3 regions of the Pseudomonas hygromyciniae genome follow, and region 2 is predicted to be linked to each of the others. Evidence: predicted binding sites of a transcription regulator. Region 2 holds the regulator's gene; each other region holds the start of a gene.
The links. Region 2 encodes FliA, which starts transcription of late flagellar genes. Its sites were predicted from a motif close to CTAAAGTTTNNNNNNNNNNNGCCGNTAA; they were not measured.
Positions count from the first base shown of each region.

Region 1 (5,117 bases), 3.0 Mb from region 2:
CTCTAGCCAAACGATCACACAGAAGCCTCCGCCATGGAGGCTTTTCCTGCCTGTTGCTCCCTGCGTCTTAAACCAGGCCGTTGCGCTGAGCGAGCTCGATCAGGTCCACCAGGGACCTTGCATTGAGCTTGAGCAGCAAGCGCGTCTTGTACGTGCTCACAGTCTTGTTGCTGAGGAACATGCCATCAGCGATCTCCTTGTTGGTCTTTCCCTGGGCCAATTGCTGCAACACCATCATCTCCCGACCTGACAGCCGCTCGACCATATCGGCTTCGCTGGTGTTGCCCTGTGTGGAGCGTACCGAGTTGAGTGCCTGGTTGGGGAAGTAGCTGTAGCCAGACAGCACCGCCTTGATCGCGCTCAGCAACTCGGTGAGGTCCTGCTGCTTGCACACATAGCCCGCTGCGCCTGCCTGCATGCAGCGCATGGAAAAGTGGCCTGGCGCCTGTGACGTCAGCACCAGTACCTTGAACGGTTGCGCCTGCTTTGTGGAAGACAGGCGACAAATAACTTCCAAACCGTCAAGTTTGGGAATTCCAATATCCAGGATGACAATATCCGGCATATGCTCCCGCGCTAGTTGCAACGCGTCGACTCCGTTATCGGTCTCTGCAACGACCTCATAACCATGACGCTCCATTAGCATGCGTACAGCAAGACGAATGACGGGATGATCATCCACGATCAGCACTTTATTCATGGGCAAGTCCAATTTCGCTGTTCGAATTATTCAGAACCAGCACAATAGCCTAGTCGTTTCCTCCTTGGCATAGCACTCCCCCCCAAGTAACGACAAGCAGAGACCCAACCCACAAAGTTATGAGAATAGACCTACAAAAAAACGCCTATATGGATGTGTCGGTTTTTGTTCGGCCTTTCAGAACTTTCCGTGGGCAAACATATTTTGAGCCAAAAAAGCCCCCTGCGCCCCGGAAACGTAAACGGGACGCACGCCATTCACAGCAAATACCTATTGCACAGCCAGCTTGTACGGGGGCCGCAGCCCTCCCAAGGCGTTTCCAAAAAGTTCCCACGTGCAACAGCCACTGACAATACCTGGAATTATCTGACAGATAATTCCACAAACTAAATAAAACGCTTCATCCGTCCTACTTAATAACCGAATGAATTTAAACACAAATAACGCCAGACACCTGACAGACCAACTTCCAGATACAAAATCCAAGCATAAAAAACCAATAAACACCGACAGCCCCACTCCCGGGAACAATATTAAACATCAATAAACGCTCACCTGATTTCAGGCAAAAAAAATGGCCCCTCTTACGAGGAACCATTTTTTATGAGGCTACAGATACTTCAGAACAACTTGCGGCCTTTGTTCGCCGCAATGCGCATGCGCAGTGCGTTGAGCTTGATGAAACCCGCAGCGTCAGCCTGATTGTAAGCACCGCCATCTTCTTCAAAAGTGGCGATATTGGCATCGAACAGCGACTCATCGGACTTGCGACCGGTAACGATCACATTACCCTTGTACAGTTTCAGGCGCACAACGCCATTCACATGGACCTGGGACGCGTCGATCATCTGTTGCAGCATCAGGCGCTCAGGGCTCCACCAGTAGCCGGTGTAGATCAGGCTGGCGTACTTGGGCATCAGCTCATCCTTGAGGTGCGCCACTTCGCGGTCCAGGGTGATGGACTCGATGGCGCGGTGAGCGCGCAGCATGATGGTGCCACCTGGCGTTTCGTAGCAGCCACGGGACTTCATGCCCACGTAGCGGTTCTCTACGATATCCAGACGACCGATACCGTGCTCGCCACCAATACGGTTCAGGGTCGCCAGTACGGTGGCCGGGGTCATTTCGACGCCGTCCAGCGCAACGATATCGCCGTTGCGGTAGGTCAGCTCAAGGTACTGCGGCTTGTCGGGAGCGTTCTCCGGGGAGACGGTCCACTTCCACATGTCTTCTTCGTGCTCGGTCCAGGTGTCTTCCAGCACGCCGCCTTCATAGGAGATATGCAGGAGGTTGGCGTCCATCGAGTACGGGGACTTCTTCTTGCCGTGGCGCTCGATCGGGATTGCGTGTTTTTCAGCGTAATCCATCAGTTTTTCGCGGGACAGCAGGTCCCACTCACGCCAAGGGGCAATCACTTTTACGCCGGGTTTCAAGGCATAGGCGCCCAGTTCGAAACGCACCTGGTCGTTGCCCTTGCCGGTGGCGCCATGGGAAATGGCGTCTGCGCCGGTTTCGTTGGCAATTTCGATCAGGCGCTTGGCGATCAGCGGACGCGCGATGGAAGTACCCAGCAGGTACTCGCCTTCGTAGACGGTGTTGGCGCGAAACATCGGGAAAACGAAATCGCGGACGAATTCTTCGCGCAGGTCGTCAATGTAGATCTCTTTGACGCCCATGGCTTGCGCCTTGGCTCGTGCAGGTTCGACCTCTTCACCCTGACCCAGGTCAGCGGTAAAGGTCACCACTTCACAGTTATAAGTATCCTGCAGCCACTTGAGGATCACCGAAGTGTCCAGGCCGCCGGAATACGCGAGAACGACCTTGTTTACGTCGGCCATGCCATCACTCCACGGGGTTTTACGGAAAGGCGTCGATTCTACCGATCAAAACCGTGAAATTACAGGGGCGCGACAGCAAATGAAGATAAAGCGACAGATTATGTCGGGCGAGCGACGAATGGCCGCACCTTAAAACGCCTTGGCTGTGGGGAATCAGATGCCTAGCGTCATCGTTGACGAGCATCGCTGGCCAGCCAGCTCCCACAGAGAAGTATCAGGAGGTCGCTGCCGCATTCGCCGGGGCCGTGGCCTGGGGCGCCGGTTTTTCGGGGGCAGGCACGCGGTCGAGGTGGATATTGACCCGCCGGTTCTTCGCCCGGTTGGCCGGATTGGTGTTGGGGACCAGTGGATAACGCTCACCATGAAAACGCAGGACAATCTGCGACTCAGGGATGCCGTTGGCCTTGAAGAAGTCCATCACCGCCAGACCCCGGCGCCGTGACAGGTCACGATTGGTCAGGCGGTTGCCGCTGTTGTCCGAATGGCCGTCCAGTTCGATATGGTTGACGGTAGGGTCGGCCTTGATGAATTCAAGCATCACCATCAGCTTGGCCTTGGCTGCCGGATCCAGGTCAATCCCCCCGCCCGGAAAACCGACTTCAGCCTGCTTGACCTGCTCGAAGTTCATCGGCAGCAACTTCGCGGTACACAACTGGTAGTCGCTATAGGCCTTATTGAATCGCACCGGCAGCAGACGGATTTCCGAATAGCCGCCGTCCCTGGAATAGTGGCGCACGGTAGGGGTGCGGCCATCCAGCAAGCCATTGAACAGGCGTCCGGCCTGGGCTTGAGAGCTGTTGAACAGCACATCGCCGCTGCCCGCACGCACGGCACCGAGGTTGATATCACCGCGCCCCGGCTGCCACGGCGCGGCCGCCGCCAATAACGTCGCGGAACCGACGCCCAGCGCACTATTGTAGGCTTTCAGGCGAAATGTCGCCTGCTCGCCGGCCCTGCGCACGAACTCACCCGAGCCAAAATCGGCGATAGGCTGGCTCAAGCGGCACTCGAACTTGTCGCCTTCCACCTTCCACTCGACATTCTCCAGGCGCGTCTGGAATGTCAGGGCCATCGCGGGCAAGCTGGCGAACACGCTGAGCAGGGCTAGATATTGCTGGCGCACGGGCGGCTCCACTGGTTTCTACAACACATCAAGGCGTCATACATCGTTAAGGCATACCCAGGGATATCGGTCGCGTCCTGCAAAACTTGATAGCGAGTGCCTGCAAGAGTCTTTTCCGGTAGCATTCCCACCAGATTGACCCGCCTGGAATCCCCAATGTCCGACCGCCTGACCCTGCTGCGTCCCGACGACTGGCATATTCATCTTCGCGATGGTGCTGCGTTGCCCCAAACCGTGGCCGATGTTGCGCGCACGTTTGGCCGTGCCATCATCATGCCTAACCTGGTACCTCCGGTGCGTAATGCCGCTGAAGCCGACGCCTATCGCCAGCGCATCCTCGCTGCGCGACCGGCCGGTAGCCGCTTCGAACCGTTGATGGTGCTCTACCTGACCGACCGCACCCAGCCCGCCGAAATACGCGAAGCCAAGGCCAGCGGTTTCGTGCACGCCGCCAAGCTGTACCCGGCCGGCGCCACGACCAACTCCGACTCCGGCGTAACCAGTATCGACAAGATCCTGCCCGCCATCGAAGCCATGGCCGAAGTGGGCATGCCGCTGCTGATCCACGGTGAAGTCACCCGTGGCGATGTGGATGTGTTTGATCGCGAGAAGATCTTCATCGACGAGCACATGCGCCGTGTGGTCGAGCTGTTCCCGACGCTCAAGGTCGTGTTCGAGCACATCACCACCGCAGACGCCGTGCAGTTCGTCACCGAGGCTTCGGCCAACGTCGGCGCAACCATCACCGCGCACCACCTGCTATACAACCGCAACCACATGCTGGTGGGTGGGATTCGGCCGCACTTCTATTGCCTGCCGATCCTCAAGCGCAACACCCATCAGGTGGCGTTGCTCGATGCGGCTACCAGTGGCAGCGCAAAGTTCTTCCTCGGCACCGACTCGGCGCCCCACGCCCAGCACGCCAAGGAAGCCGCCTGCGGTTGTGCCGGCTGCTACACCGCCTATGCGGCGATCGAGCTGTACGCCGAAGCCTTCGAATCGCGCAACGCCCTGGACAAACTCGAGGCCTTCGCCAGCCTCAATGGCCCACGTTTCTATGGCCTGCCGGCGAATACCGACCGTATTACCCTGGTCCGTGAAGACTGGACCGCCCCCACCAGCCTGCCATTTGGCGAGCTGACCGTTATCCCGCTGCGCGCCGGTGAAACACTGCGCTGGCGCCTGCTGGAGGAACACAAGTGAGTGAAGACCATTACGACGACGAACAGGAACACAGTGGCGGCGGTTCGCGCCACCCAATGGCCGAGCGTTTCCGCGGCTATCTGCCTGTCGTTATCGACGTAGAAACCGGCGGCTTCAATTGCGCCACCGATGCACTGCTGGAAATTGCGGCGACCACCATCGGTATGGACGAACAGGGTTTTGTGTATCCAGAACACACCCACTTCTTCCGCGTCGAGCCGTTTGAAGGCGCCAATATCGAAGCCGCAGCCTT
Region 1 is NZ_CP070506.1:4,695,614-4,700,730, forward strand. It holds gene JTY93_RS21045 (PA3496 family putative envelope integrity protein) at 1-6, shown strand, start outside; gene JTY93_RS21050 (response regulator transcription factor) at 68-700, opposite strand; gene JTY93_RS21055 (argininosuccinate synthase) at 1,321-2,538, opposite strand; gene JTY93_RS21060 (flagellar protein MotY) at 2,753-3,661, opposite strand; gene pyrC (dihydroorotase) at 3,818-4,864, shown strand; gene rnt (ribonuclease T) at 4,861-5,117, shown strand, end outside.
Region 1: a site for FliA is predicted at 3,725-3,752, ahead of JTY93_RS21060 (flagellar protein MotY). Genes of this name have one in related genera too.

Region 2 (5,117 bases):
AAAAGCCCGGGGCGAAAATCAGGTTGTAGCACTCGGTATCGGTCAGGCGGTCGGCCGCGTCCTTGTCCATGACGCCGCGCTTGACCGCGATGCCGCGCAGGATATTGGAGTCCATGCCTTTGCCGTCATCGGTGATCGACAGCAGGATATGGTCGCCTTCCTGCTCGGCCGCCAGGATCACTTTGCCCAGGCGCGGCTTGCCGCTGGCTTCGCGCTCTTCCGGGGTTTCCACACCGTGGTCGACCGCGTTGCGCACCAAGTGGACCAATGGGTCGGCCAGGGCCTCGACCAGGTTTTTGTCGAGGTCGGTCTCTTCGCCCACCAGTTCCAGGGCGATCTCTTTTTTCAACTGCCGGGCCAAGTCACGAACCAGGCGCGGGAAGCGCCCGAAGACTTTCTTGATCGGCTGCATGCGCGTCTTCATCACCGCGGTCTGCAGGTCGGCAGTGACCACGTCGAGGTTCGACACGGCCTTTTGCATGGCTTCGTCGCCGCTGTTCAAGCCCAGGCGCACCAGGCGGTTACGCACCAGCACCAGTTCGCCGACCATGTTCATGATGTCGTCCAGGCGCGCGGTATCCACCCGCACGGTGGTTTCGGCTTCACTGGCCGGGGCTTTCTCGGCAGCGGCGGGCGCACGGGCTGGCGCCGGGGCGGCGGCACGTGCGGGAGCCGGTGCAGCGGCCTTGGCGGCGGCAGCGGGTGCCGGTTTGGCCACCGCCGCTGTGGCGGTCGCGGTCGCGGCGGCGGCAGGTGCCACCTCGGAAAACTTGCCCTTGCCGTGCAATTCGTCCAGCAGGGATTCGAATTCGTGGTCGGTGATCAAGCCATCCGCCGCCGGTGCGGCAGCAGGCGCCGCAGCAGCAGGTGCAGCCGCCGCAGCGACTGCCGGCAAAGCATCGGCAGCAAACGAACCCTTGCCATGCAACTGATCCAGCAGTGCTTCAAATTCGTCGTCGGTGATATCGGTGCTGGCCGCTGGCGCAGCAGGCTCCACAGGCTGCGGTGTGGCCGCCACGGCGTCCGGGGCAAACTGGCCCTTGCCGTGCAACTGGTCGAGCAAGGACTCGAACTCGGCGTCGGTGATGTCTTCGCTGGTCGGCACCATGGCCGGCGCAGCCGCTGCCGGTGCTTCGGCCTCGGCCTCGGCCTTGACGGCATTGAGGGAGTCCAGCAGTTGTTCGAATTCGCTGTCGGTGACGTCGGGTTCGGCCACCGGTTCAGGTGCGGCTTCAACCACCGGGGCGGCGACCAATGCGGCAGGTTCTGCCAGGCGCGCCAGGGCGGCCAGCAGTTGCGGGGTGGCGGCAGTAATCGGAGCGCGTTCACGCACTTCGTTGAACATGCCATTGACCGCGTCCAGGGCTTCGAGGATCACGTCCATCAATTCCGAATCAACGTGCCGCTCACCCTTGCGCAGGATGTCGAACACGTTTTCGGCGATGTGGCAGCACTCCACCAGCTCATGGAGCTGGAGGAAGCCGGCGCCCCCTTTTACAGTGTGAAAACCGCGAAAAATTGCATTGAGCAGGTTCGCATCATCCGGTCGGCTTTCCAGCTCGACCAGTTGCTCGGACAACTGCTCTAGAATTTCGCCGGCCTCTACAAGGAAATCCTGAAGGATTTCTTCATCGGCGCCGAAGCTCATATTGCGTGCTCCTTAGAAGCCTAAACTGGACAGCAAATCGTCTACGTCATCTTGACCTGACATAACGTCTTCACGTTTATCGGCATGAATCTGCGGACCTTCACCCTTGGCGAGGTGTTTTTGTGGATCTTTTTCCGAGAGGATCGCTTCGCGGTCATGTTCAATGCCGGCAAAACGGTCGACTTGGCCAGCCATCAGCACCAGTTTGAGCAGGTTGCTTTCCACTTCGGTGACCAACAGGGTCACGCGCTTGATCACCTGACCGGTGAGGTCCTGGTAATCCTGGGCCAGCAGGATGTCATTGAGGTTGCTGGAAACCGTGCGGTTTTCCTGCTCGCTGCGTGACAGAAAACCTTCGACCCGACGCGCCAGCTCACGAAATTCTTCAGCACCGACTTCGCGGCGCATGAAACGCCCCCAGTCAGCGCTCAACGCCTTGGCCTCATTGGCCATGCCGTTGACCAGGGGCGTGGCGTTTTCCACCAGGTCCATGGTGCGATTGGCTGCCGCCTCAGTCAGCCTGACCACATAGGACAAGCGTTCGGTGGCATCAGTGATCTGCGAGATTTCCTCGGCCTGGGGCATGTGCGGGTCGATCTGGAAATTGACGATCGCACTGTGCAACTCACGGGTGAGCTTGCCCACTTCCTGGTACAGGCCGCGGTCGCGGGTCTGGTTGAGCTCATGGATCAACTGCACTGCGTCGCCGAACTGGCCTTTTTCCAGGCTTTCGACGAGTTGGTGAGCATGTTTTTTCAGGGTCGACTCAAAGTCGGCCTGCGATGATTCTTTATGCTCCATAGCTCCCCCGTGGCAGCATCAATGACCGATGCGTTCGAAGATTTTTTCAATCTTCTCTTTCAAGGCCAGTGCAGTGAATGGCTTGACCACGTAGCCGTTGACCCCCGCCTGGGCGGCTTCGATGATCTGTTCACGCTTGGCTTCAGCGGTCACCATCAGCACAGGCAGGCTGCGCAGTTTTTCATCCGCGCGCACGTGGCGCAGTAGATCAATGCCGGTCATGCCAGGCATGTTCCAGTCAGTTACCAGAAAGTCGATGCTCCCGCTGTTGAGGATCGGAATCGCAGTAATGCCGTCATCCGCCTCGACCGTGTTAGTGAACCCAAGGTCACGCAACAGGTTTTTTATGATCCGCCGCATCGTTGAGAAGTCATCAACGATGAGGATTTTCATGTTCTTGTCCAATTCGACCTCCAAGCAGTCTTAAACGCGTCCAGCACCTGGGCGCGCCATATCATTCAACAGGCATTACACAAAAAGGACTGCTAGGGCACTCCACGAGCCGCTCCCGCCCGGCTCGCGCCCTGGCGGTTATCGTTCACAGTGTCCCCACACTGCCTGTCAGCGCGCTCGCCACTCTCCCAAACGCCCCCGCAAGCGGGCCGCGCATTGGCTATGTAGCTGGCTGACCCGCGATTCGCTGACCCCCAGGACCTCACCGATTTCCTTGAGGTTCAGCTCTTCGTCGTAGTACAGCGCCAACACCAGCCGCTCACGCTCCGGCAGATTGGCAATCGCGTCCGCCAGGGCGCCCTGGAAGCGTTCATCTTCCAGGTCGCGTGAAGGCTCCTGGTGAGCGCTCGCGCCGTCCTCGTGCAGCCCTTCATGTTCGCCGTCCTGTAGCAGGTCGTCGAAACTGAACAGGCGGCTGCCCAAGGTATCGTTCAAAATCCCGTAGTAATCGTCGAGACTCAATTGGAGTTCGGCCGCAACTTCGTGATCTTTAGCGTCGCGACCGGTTTTTGCTTCAATTGAGCGAATTGCGTCACTCACCATCCGGGTATTGCGGTGGACCGAACGCGGCGCCCAATCACCTTTACGCACTTCATCGAGCATCGCGCCACGGATACGGATACCCGCATACGTCTCGAAACTCGCCCCCTTGCTCGCGTCGTACTTGGTCGACACTTCGAGCAAGCCGATCATCCCGGCCTGGATCAGGTCTTCGACCTGGACACTGGCGGGCAGGCGTGCCAGCAGGTGGTAGGCAATGCGCTTGACCAGAGGCGCATAGCGCTCGATCAATTCGCCCTGGCTGTCACGCGCTGATTTTTTGTAAAGGTTGTAGCCGCTGGCTGTCATAGCACCGGTCCTGCACTCGTCTGATGCACCAATCGCTCGACGAAAAACTCCAGATGCCCCCGGGGATTGGCGGGCAGTGGCCAGGTATCGACCTTCTGAGCAATTGCCTTGAACGCCAACGAGCATTTCGAACGAGGGAACGCTTCGTAGACTGCACGCTGCTTTTGCACAGCCTTGCGCACACACTCGTCATAGGGAACTGCGCCGACGTATTGTAAGGCGACATCGAGGAAGCGATCCGTGACCTTGGTCAACTTGGCGAACAGGTTGCGCCCTTCTTGTGGGCTCTGGGCCATGTTGGCCAGCACACGGAAGCGGTTCATGCCGTAGTCACGGTTGAGCAGTTTGATCAGGGCGTAAGCGTCGGTGATCGAGGTGGGTTCGTCGCAGACCACCAGCAACACTTCTTGGGCGGCGCGCACGAAGCTGACTACCGACTCGCCAATCCCGGCAGCGGTGTCGATCACCAGCACGTCGAGGTTGTCGCCGATATCACTGAAGGCCTGGATCAGGCCGGCATGCTGCGCCGGGCTCAGATGCACCATGCTCTGGGTGCCGGAGGCGGCCGGGACGATACGAATCCCCCCTGGCCCCTGCAACAGCACATCGCGCAGCTCACAGCGGCCCTCTATGACATCGGCCAGGGTGTGTTTGGGCGTCAGTCCCAGCAGAACGTCAACGTTCGCCAGGCCCAGGTCGGCATCCAGCAGCATGACGCGGCGGCCAAGCTCTGCCAGGGCCAGGGACAAATTCACTGACACGTTAGTTTTCCCGACGCCACCTTTGCCGCCGGTCACCGCGATCACCTGTACGGGATGCATGCTGCCCATGTTCTTTCTTTACCTTGTCTTGCTTAGCCGCAGGCTACATAGGGTGGCCGCGGTAGCAGACCATCGATGTAGGTACATTGCACTGTGTTTCATGTTGCCTTCAGCCGACCCGCTTGGCTGGGTTGTGATAGAGGTCGGCGAACATATCCGCCATAGCCTCTTCACTGGGTTCATCCTGCATTTGCACACTGACTGCACGGCTGACCAACTGATGACGGCGCGGCAGATGCAAGTCATCCGGGATCCGCGGCCCGTCGGTCAGGTAGGCGACCGGTAATTCATGGCTGATGGCAAGGCTCAACACTTCGCCAAGGCTTGCGGTTTCATCCAGCTTAGTCAGGATGCAACCGGCCAGCCCGCAACGCTTGTAGCTGTGGTACGCAGCAGTCAGAACCTGTTTTTGGCTGGTTGTTGCAAGTACCAGGTAATTTTTCGACTTGATCCCGCGCCCGGCCAGGCTTTCCAGCTGCATGCGCAACGCCGGATCGCTGGCTTGCAGGCCGGCGGTATCGATCAGCACCACGCGCTTGCGCAGC
Region 2 is NZ_CP070506.1:1,739,060-1,744,176, reverse strand. It holds gene JTY93_RS07685 (chemotaxis protein CheA) at 1-1,648, opposite strand, end outside; gene JTY93_RS07680 (protein phosphatase CheZ) at 1,661-2,449, opposite strand; gene JTY93_RS07675 (chemotaxis response regulator CheY) at 2,468-2,842, opposite strand; gene fliA (RNA polymerase sigma factor FliA) at 3,011-3,751, opposite strand; gene fleN (MinD/ParA family protein) at 3,748-4,581, opposite strand; gene flhF (flagellar biosynthesis GTPase FlhF) at 4,682-5,117, opposite strand, start outside.

Region 3 (5,117 bases), 1.2 Mb from region 2:
GGTGATGGGGCAGCAGGTACTGGCTGAGGATAAACAAACGCTTTTTCATGAACTGTCCTTAAACCTTAAATCTCGACGGGGGTGTCGGGGTGGTTGCCCCATTCGCCCCAGGAACCGGCATAACCTTTGACTCGCGGATAACCGAGTGCCTTGGCCACCAGATAGGTGAAGCCAGAACGGTGGTGAGTCTGGCAGTGGGTAATGATTTCTTTGTCTTTGGTCAGGCCCAGGGCTTCGAGGATCTGCGGCATGTCGCGGCGGATCCGCAGGTTGCGCGGCTTGTCCATGCCGGCAGTCCACTCGAAGTTCACCGCGCCGGGAATATGCCCGCCTTTGGCAGCGAGGACTTTTTCGCCGGAGTACTCCAGCGGGCCACGGGCATCCCAGATGCCCAGGTCGGCCGCGCCGAGGCGGCTTTGCAGGTACTCGCGGGTGGCGGTGGGTTCGTCGTGCAGGGTCAGGCTGACCGGCCCTGTAACGGCGGCGGCGACCTCGGTGGACACCGGGTGCTGTTCATCCAGCCAAGCCAGCAGGCCGCCATCGAGGTAGTGATATTTCTTGTGGCCGATCACGTCGAGCAACCAGATGAACCGCCCGGCCCAGCCGCCGCCTTCGTCGTCGTACACCACGTAGGTGGCATCCGGGGTGTGGCCCAGTTCGCCGAACAGCTTTTCCAGGTCGGCCTTGGCCGGCAGCAGCCCCGGTGCGGGTGGCTGGCCCAGTTGGGTGCGCTTGGGATCAACGAAGTGCGCGCCGGGGATATGCCCTTGGGCGTAGCGTGCGGCGCTGGTGAGGTCCACCAGAATCAACTGCTCGGCGGCGAGGCGATCCAGCAGATCGCTGGGCTCGATCACCAGCGGCAAGCCAGAAAAGTCAGGCATGTGAGGTCTCCCGGGCACTAGGTTTGGGCGATAAAAGAGGGCGATTGTAACGCAAGCATCAGGTGGTGCGGTTGGTAAAGCAGTGCAGGGCTTTCTCGATGCATTGGGCGGTTTTGCCGAAGGCCTGCACGGTGGTTTCGGAGAACGGCCCGCCACCCTGGTCGGCAATCATCAGCATCACCACCCGGCCATTACAACTCAGGGAACGCAACAGCAGGTGCTCGCCCACGAACAGACGTCGCACTGAGGCAGGCAGCAGCGCCGCGAATTGTGCGTGATTGTCCGGGGTCAGGCGCACCTGCGCAGACTTCTCCAGCAGGCGTTGCAGCAGCGTGCTTTGTGCGGTCTCAAGGCTCAGGTTGGCGGCGTCCTTGGGCAGGCCGTCGACCTGATGCACGCGCAACGTGGCCAAGGCCTTGTCGGCCATCAGCAGCATGACGCGCTGCATGCCGCTGGCCACCAGGGCTTCCTTGGCGCAGGTGGTCAAGTGCATGGCGTTGGCGAAGCGGCTCGGCTCTACCAACAACTCGCTGCACCGCTTGCGCCAGATTGCCAGGGCTTCGGCTGTGGGTGGCGGTGCTGGCAGCAGGCCGCGATGCACACGCTGCACGTGCCACGGCCAGATCAGCGCCAACGCCGGATGCCAGAGACCAGCGGTCAGGGTATGGCGGGCGCTGGTGGCGGCCTGTTGGTGCACTTGCTGCTGCACATCAGCCAGCGGTTGCTGCAGGTACAGCGCGGTAAGGTACTGCCAGCGCTGGGTGTGCGGGCAGGTCCAGGACTCTTGCGCCGCCAGTGCCATGCCATTGGCCAGTAGCACGGTGTTGGCCGGCTGGTTCAGCCAGCGGCGCAACGCGGGGTCGTCATCGAGTTTTTGCTGCTGGCTCAGCGGCACTTCATCGCGGGCGATGTGCAGGGCCTTGACCAGCAAGCGTTGTTCCTTGAGCAGCAGTTGGTAGCCCTGGGACACCCAGATGGGCAGGCGCCAGGCCTCGGTCAGCCCCAGGCACAGCTCCAGCAGGCGCACGCCAAACAGCTCCTGCTCGACCTTGCGTGCCGACTGGCCCTTGTGGATCACCCGCAGTTCCCATTCTTCCAGGAGCTTGGGGTAGGCCACGGCCATCGGCCACAGCGGCGAGAGAAACAGCAGGCTGCCCCAATGGATATCCTGCCAAAGGCGCGCCAGGCGGCTGGCGAACAGGCCGCTGGCTTGCTGCGAGGCATGTTGGCTGATCAGTTGCAGTTGGCGCAGGGCCACGGGGATTTCATTGAGTGGCACTGACGGCAGGCGCGCGAGCAATTCTTCGGTGCGCTTGAGGCCGAGGCGGTTGATCGCCACTTCAAGGTTTTCTGCGGGTTCTGCCAGGCTGCCGTGGGCCTGGTTGTTGGCTTCGCGCATGACGCTCAGGACCAGTGCCGGGCTGTCTTGCATCAGCTCTGCAATATCTCGCAACGAACGGCGGCTATCGCCGATGGCCTTGCACACGGCCATGTGGCTCGCTTGCGGGACGGGCAGGCGAATCTCGTCCAGGCGCTTTATCCAGCCAGCCAGAGAGTTGGGTTTTGTCGTTGGGACTGTCGTTTCGTTTGCCATGATTGGGGCGCGATCATCACTTGCGGTCAACACGCCCGGAGCGGGCCGAACTGGCTTTTCGCCTTAACGGGCTATAGTCTGGCGCAGTTTTGCCGATAAGTAGAAGAAGAGTTTTTAGATCTTCCGAATATGTCCATGAACCCGACGGCGCAAGTACTCATCCCCTATGGCTAAAATTATCGGCATCATCGTCGTCATCGCGAGCGTGCTCGGCGGATACGTTCTGTCCCACGGTAAAATTGCTGCGCTGATCCAGCCCTTCGAAGTGCTGATCATCGGCGGTGCGGCGTTTGGCGCTTTCCTGCAGGCTAACCCCGGCTACATGACGATGCACGTGGTCAAAAAGTCGCTGGGCATGTTCAGCTCGCGCTTTTCCCACACCTTCTACCTGGAAGTGCTGGGCCTGGTCTACGAGATCCTCAACAAGAGCCGCCGTGAAGGCATGATGGCTATCGAGGGGGATATCGAGGACGCTGCGGCCAGCCCGATCTTCGCCAAGTACCCGGCCGTGCTCAAAGACGACCGCATGACGGCCTACATCTGCGACTACCTGCGCATCATGTCCTCCGGCAACATGGCCCCGCACGAGCTGGAAGGCTTGTTCGACATGGAGCTGTTCAGCCTCAAGGAAGAACTCGAACACCCGTCCCACGCTGTGACCGGCATCGCCGACGGCATGCCCGGCTTCGGTATTGTCGCGGCAGTACTGGGTATCGTGGTGACCATGGCGTCTCTGGGCGAAGGCGACCAGGCCGCGATCGGCATGCACGTGGGTGCAGCGTTGGTGGGGACCTTCTTCGGTATTCTCGCGGCGTATGGTTTCTTTGGTCCGCTGGCCACCTCCCTGGCCCACGATGCCAAGGAAGAGCTCAATATCTACGAAGCCATCAAAGCGTCGCTGGTGGCATCCGCTTCCGGCATGCCGCCGTCCCTGGCCGTGGAGTTCGGGCGCAAAGTGTTGTATCCGAAGCATCGTCCGAGCTTTGCCGAGCTGGAACAAGCAGTTCGCGGTCGCTAAGCCATGGAAAACAACCAGCCAATCATCATCAAGCGCGTCAAGCGCTTCGCTGCCGGGCACCACGGCGGCGCCTGGAAAATTGCGTTTGCCGACTTTGCGACGGCGATGATGGCGTTCTTCCTGGTGCTGTGGCTGATGTCCACCGCGACGCCGGAACAGAAGATCGCCATTGCCGGTTATTTCAAGGATCCCATCGGCTTCTCCGAGAGTGGCACGCCGTTTGTGATCGACCTCGGTGGTTCGCCAGAGTTGGCTCCTGAGCGCACCATCAACCCGGAAGTGCAGACCGAAGCGCCCCAGGAAAACATCCCGATCGAACGCCAGACCGTCGAAAGCATGGCCGAACAGGTCGAGCAGGAACGCCTGGAATTGTTGCTGCAAGAACTGCAGAACAAGGTTGACGAGAATCCGCAACTGCAGAAATTCAAGGATCAGATCCACTTCGAGATCACTCCGGACGGCTTGCGTATCCAGATCATGGATGCGGCCAGCCGACCGATGTTCGATTCTGGCAGTGCGCGCTTGAAGCCTTACTTCGAAGACATCCTGCTGGCCATGGCCGACACCATCAAGGCGGTGCCGAACAAGATCAGCGTCAGCGGCCACACCGATGCCAAGCCATATTCGGGCCTGGGTGATTTCGGCAACTGGGAGCTGTCCGCCAACCGCGCCAACGCTGCGCGCCGTGCCCTGGTGGCCGGCAGTTATCCGGATACCCAGGTAGCGCGCGTGGTGGGTTTTGCGTCATCGCAGCTGTTTGATGTGAAGGACCCGTTCAACCCGATCAACCGGCGCATTGATATTGTGGTGCTGACCAAAAAGGCCCAGCGCGCCATTGAAGGTGAGCAGGGCGCCACACCGCCGGTACCGACCCAGGGCGATGGCGCACCGGGTGAAGTGCCGGTGGACCCGAACGCCCTGCCGCCAGAGCAGCAGCCGTTGCCGGCCCATGAGTTGCGCCAGAAGCTCAATCTGTTTGATGAGGGCGGGGTGAAGGCTCCCGGAGAAGCCCCGGCCGGGAGCTGATGCGCTTTGTGTAGGAGCGGGCTTGTGTGGGGGCGGGCTTGCCCGCGAAGACGTCGGCCCAGTAAACATTGAGGTTGGCTGACCCACCGCTTTCGCGAGCAAGCCCGCTCCCACACAAGCCCGCTCCCACACATGCGTGTGCCTACAACTTAATAGCTGCTCTCTGGCAAGCTGGCGATGATCGAGCGATAGCTGTTCATCCGCTGCTGCTGCACGCGCCCGTCTTCCAAGGCCTTGAGCAAGGCACAGCCCGGCTCGCGATCGTGCTTGCAGTCGCGGAAGCGGCAGGTGCCGATCAAGTCGTTGAACTCGATGAAACCGGCCTCCACATCGCTGCGGCTGACGTGGCCCAGGCCGAACTCACGGATGCCCGGTGAGTCGATCAACTCGCCACCGCCCGGGAAGTGAAACAGGCGAGCGGTGGTGGTGGTGTGCGTGCCCTGGCCAGACAACTCCGACAGCGGACCGACGCGGGTCTCGACTTCCGGCAACAGGCTGTTGACCAGCGACGACTTGCCCACGCCCGACTGGCCGACGAACACGCTGATGCGCCCGTCCAACTGCTGTTGCAGCTGTTCCATGCCATTGCCATGGTGCG
Region 3 is NZ_CP070506.1:558,485-563,601, forward strand. It holds gene asd (archaetidylserine decarboxylase) at 1-49, opposite strand, end outside; gene JTY93_RS02345 (rhodanese-like domain-containing protein) at 66-881, opposite strand; gene JTY93_RS02350 (HDOD domain-containing protein) at 940-2,475, opposite strand; gene motA (flagellar motor stator protein MotA) at 2,642-3,493, shown strand; gene motB (flagellar motor protein MotB) at 3,497-4,519, shown strand; gene rsgA (small ribosomal subunit biogenesis GTPase RsgA) at 4,669-5,117, opposite strand, start outside.
Region 3: a site for FliA is predicted at 2,547-2,574, ahead of motA (flagellar motor stator protein MotA). Genes of this name have one in related genera too.